Regions from separate parts of the Pseudarthrobacter lactosi genome, predicted to be linked through region 1. Evidence: riboswitches for the same ligand, from Rfam matches in the RefSeq annotation. Region 1 holds a riboswitch; the other holds the start of a gene.
What was found. A riboswitch is a leader RNA that binds a small molecule or an ion and turns the genes downstream of it on or off. The one in region 1 is predicted to bind cyclic di-AMP.
Positions count from the first base shown of each region.

Region 2: linked by a shared signal. The riboswitch ahead of ACZY0Q_RS10185 (M23 family metallopeptidase) and the one ahead of ACZY0Q_RS16810 (M23 family metallopeptidase) in region 1 are both predicted to bind cyclic di-AMP.

Region 1 covers NZ_JBVAYS010000003.1:690,960-693,157, reverse strand. Annotated here, with positions in the region: gene ACZY0Q_RS16815 (four-helix bundle copper-binding protein) at 1-107, opposite strand, end outside; cyclic di-AMP (ydaO/yuaA leader) riboswitch at 1,030-1,206, shown strand; gene ACZY0Q_RS16810 (M23 family metallopeptidase) at 1,212-1,988, shown strand.
Region 2 covers NZ_JBVAYS010000002.1:54,640-56,837, forward strand. Annotated here, with positions in the region: gene ACZY0Q_RS10180 (metal-dependent transcriptional regulator) at 1-526, shown strand, start outside; cyclic di-AMP (ydaO/yuaA leader) riboswitch at 683-901, shown strand; gene ACZY0Q_RS10185 (M23 family metallopeptidase) at 905-1,729, shown strand; cyclic di-AMP (ydaO/yuaA leader) riboswitch at 1,878-2,040, shown strand; gene ACZY0Q_RS10190 (C40 family peptidase) at 2,111-2,198, shown strand, end outside.

The DNA of each region.
Region 1 (2,198 bases):
GAGCAATCAAAGCACGCCGCAATGCATTCGGCGAGCATGTGCTGATCGATGCCGCCGAGATCCTTCGGGTACGCATCGAGCATCTTGTGGGTGCTTCCGTGTGTCATTTCTTTCTCTCTTTCCAATACTGAACGGAAGGAACCTGGTGCGGAGACCGGCTGATGTTTTCTGATGTGCCGGCTGTTTGGCTGATGTTCTTTCTCGGGCCTCCTTCTGATCGCTGAAGGCAGGACCCAAAGGGCGGCCCGCACGCGGTGTCTACGCCAGCCAGGTCGAAGGGTGCCACTTGCCGGCCGTATGGCCTGGCGTTCGCGCGGCCGGACGGGGAGAACGTGTGCTTTATGTCCGGCTGACAGACAGTTGAGTTAGGGTTAGCGCCTGCCAGCTCAGCGGTGCTTGGGGCCTGTTGGCGATGTGGGATGCCGGGGGCCGGGCGCGCGGGCCCGCGGAATCAGGGATGAGCGTTCCTGGCCTTGGCTGCGCCGCGTCGGTCACAGCAACGGGCCACGACCGTGGACTGACTGCCCGGGTGTCTCCGGTCTCGTGGCACCCGCTGCGCGGGACCCCGCGGAGCACGTCGGAGGCGGATTGGGCTCCGACCGGGCTCACTCTGTTCGAACGTCCCCGAGGGTTCTCCTGTCCCCCGGGGATCGCAGTCTCGCGCTGGCGCTGTGCGGCGGCGTAAGGGCTGCGGTCGGACACCCCCACCACGTGGTCCTGTCCACTACAAAAGGTAACTGGCGCGGCCACCAGGAGGACGATCACGAGGCAGGAAAGAACAGCCCGCGGCGCCGCAAGCCTGCGGACCAGCAGTGGAAGCGTGGAACGTTGAAGGGCCATCTGGTCTTTCCTGGGGCAAGTCCCGCCCAGCGTAACCTTCCGGTGCCCCGCCAGTCACCATCCCTGTCCCCTTAAGCCCAGAGCGCTTTTGATAACGGATTTGTAACTTAAGCCGACGCTTCGCTAAAGTTGGATAAACACATACCCCCAACGGGTATGGATGTGACCGCTTCGCCAAACCCCGCCGGCGGTCCTTGAACCTGATCTTTCTCAGGCGGGGGCGGAGGACCCACTTTTGGTGCGTAATGATGCACCTTGGGGTGAAGCCGACCCTGTGACTGCGCGTCCTGATCGCGTCCTGCAGGGCAGCCGGACAGTCCACTCGTCCGAATCCGACAGCTAACTTCGCCGGCGCCGAGAGGACCACTATCTTGCCTGCCCAGCCAAAACACGGCCGTCGCCGTGCCCTTCCGGCCGCTGCCTCACCACGCCGCCGTCCGTTCTTCCAGGAACCAATGTTCCGGCTCCGCGGCCAGCAGTTCGGCCTAACAGCAGCCGTCACGGGAATGATTGCCCTCACTGCTCTGTCCGCGGCGCAGGCTGACTCCGGCAGCCGCGCTGCGGCCCAGGACCGGCCAGTGGCCGTGGCAGCCGCGGCTCCGGAAGCGGCGGTCACGGCAGCAGCTGAAACTGTTCTCACCTTTGACCGCCCGGAGGTGACCTCCCAGCCTGCGCCTGCGCCCGTTGCCCCGGCGCAGTCCGCAGGGGCGGTTAAGGCACTCCAGGCTGCCCCCGAGCCCGTGCCGGCATCCCCATCCACGGGGTTGCGTGCCCCGCTCGCGTCGATTAACGTCAGTTCCCCCTTCGGCTTCAGAATCAGCCCGATCACCGGGGCCGCAGCTGAAATGCACACCGGGATTGATCTGACCGGGGCGTGCTCGACGGCGGTCTTCGCCGCCGGTTCCGGCACTGTCACCGAGGCCGGCTGGAGCCCGTACGGCGGCGGCAACCGGATCGTCGTCGATCACGGCAACGGGCTGAAGACCACCTACAACCACCTGGCCAGCATCGGTGTCTCCCTCGGACAGGCCGTGGCTCAGGGCCAGCAGATTGCAGGGGTAGGCACAACCGGTGCCTCCACCGGCTGCCACCTTCACTTCGAGGTCATGGTCAACGGCCAGACCGTCGACCCGGCTGCCTTCATCTAAGAGGCCCGGCCCGCAGCCAGATGGCTGCGCTGACTGCTTGCGCGTGAAGGCGGAAGCCGCGCGATGAAGCGGTACAGTTGCGGGTGCGTCCTGCACCCTGTTTTTCTGCGGTCCAGACGGGCCGCCGCTCAGTGCCAGTCATGGTTCCGGGCTCGGGCGGATTACGCACAGGGGCCGCCTGCGGGCGCCCACACAACGAGCCGGACAAAG
Region 2 (2,198 bases), on a different contig from region 1:
CGGGGACCGCCATCTGGAGCTGACCGAAGCCGGGCGGAAACGCGCCACCGAAGTGATGCGCAAGCACAGGCTGGCGGAACGGCTCCTTGCGGATGTGATCGGCCTGGACTGGGCCTACGTACACGATGAGGCGTGCCGCTGGGAGCACGTGATGAGTGAACGCGTTGAGCAGCGCATCTACGAATTGCTCAACCACCCCACCGATTCTCCCTACGGCAACCCCATCCCCGGGCTGGCGGCCCTGGGCGGGCCGGCGTCCGCGCTGCCGGATGCCACTGTGATTAATCTCCTGGATGCGATGCAGGGCTACGGGCCGGCGTCGAACGTGACGGTCAGCCGGCTGGCCGAGCCCATCCAGGTGGAACCTGAGCTGCTGGTCCAGCTGGACGAGGGCGGAATCAGGCCCGGCGCCTCGGTGTCCCTGGAACGCGTGGGAGAGTACATCTCCGTGCGGGTTCCGGGCATAGAGGGGGCGCTCGAGCTGCCCCCGGAAGTGGCATCGCACGTCTTCGTTTCCGTCCGCTGACGGGACGGCGGTTCTCCTCGCGTGGGGCCGCGCGATAGCGCAGTGACGCCTCCTTCCGCAAAGATAACGGAATTGTTACTGTCCAACTTAATCACCTATAGTTGAAACTCAGCGTCGATACAAAAGCGTTACCTGATCCGGAGCCGAGCTCTGCCAGCGGATCAGGTGCACGAGTCACCAACTGGCAGAGGCGGGGGAACCACAACCGGCAGTCGCGAGACTGCCTTGGGGTGAAGTCCGTCAGCAGCAAGCCTCTTCCAGCGAAGGATCCTCACGGGATATCTCTGCGCCAAGTGCTTGTCACGGCGGACCGGGTCTTTGAACTCTCTGACCCGAATCCGACAGCTAACTTCGCAGGCTACCCAGAGAGGAACATTCTTGACCACGCAATACTCCAGGGGCCGCCGTCGCGCGGCGGGTCCCGCTTCGGCGCCTAGAGTGGCCGAGGATTTCACCGCGGAAAGGCCCCGCGATTCACAGCGGGAAGCACGCCGCCGCCGGGGACCCTTCCGGCAGATGACGGATTTCGCCGCTGCCAGTGGCCTCGGCCAGAAGGCCGGCATCGCCTTGGCAGCAACAGGCCTGGTTCTCACGGTGACGGTTCCCGTGACCAGCCCCGTGATGGCCACTCCGGCGCCCGGCCAGCCGGCGTCGTCCGTTTCCGCCGCCCCGCAGCCCGAAGTTACCGCCGAAGCCGCCGCCCAAATTGATTTCAGCCGCTCATCAGTGGTTACACAGGGTGATCCCGACGGCAAGCTGAAGCAGCTGCTGAGCGCCCAGTCCGCGGGATCCATTACCCGCGCCGCCTCGGCCGGAAGCCTCGGCTCGCCGCTGGCCCAGCTGGTTACGGCCTCACCCTTCGGATTCCGGGTCAGCCCCATCACCGGCGGCACCGGCGACTTCCACCGTGGCCAGGACTTCGCGGCACAGTGCGGAACCTCCGTCATGGCTGCTGCCAGCGGCACCGTGACCTTCGTCGGCTGGCACCAGTACGGCGGCGGGAACCGTGTTGTGGTGGATCACGGCAACGGCCTTGAAACGACCTACAACCACCTCTCCTCCGCCAGCGTCAAGGTAGGCCAGACGGTCAGCCGCGGCGACGTCATTGCCCTCAGCGGCACCACGGGCGCGTCCACGGGCTGCCACCTCCACTTCGAGGTCCAGATCAACGGCGAAGTCGTTGACCCCACCGGCTGGCTCTGACCCAAATGATGGCAAACTCTCGGATCGCAGCGACGTGCCGTGACCTGAATGTGACATTGGCCCGGAACTCCTGTAACGTCTATAGCGCGTCAACTTTTCCGAAGTTGACGTTCTTGAGTGGATTGCCTAGCTCTGCCACCGCTCAAGGTCCGTTCGCATGACATCGTCTGGCAGGGGCGGGGGAACCAATTTTGGTCTTCGATTCTGAAGGCCTTGGGGTTAAGTCGCAAAGCTTCCACTGTGAAGCAGCGCGGCCGGGTGACTCCCATCCGAATCCGACAGCTCACCTCGCAGGCATTGGGAGAGGCTACCTTCGTGTCTTCACGCCATAATTCTGCGCGCCATCGCGCACAACCGGTTCGCACCAACCCCTTGGACTCCGTGTCCAAGGCAGTCAGTGCTAATGCCGGGACCGTAGGTCGCCAGGCTGCCGTTATCGCAGCTGCTTCAGGTCTGATCCTGAGCATGG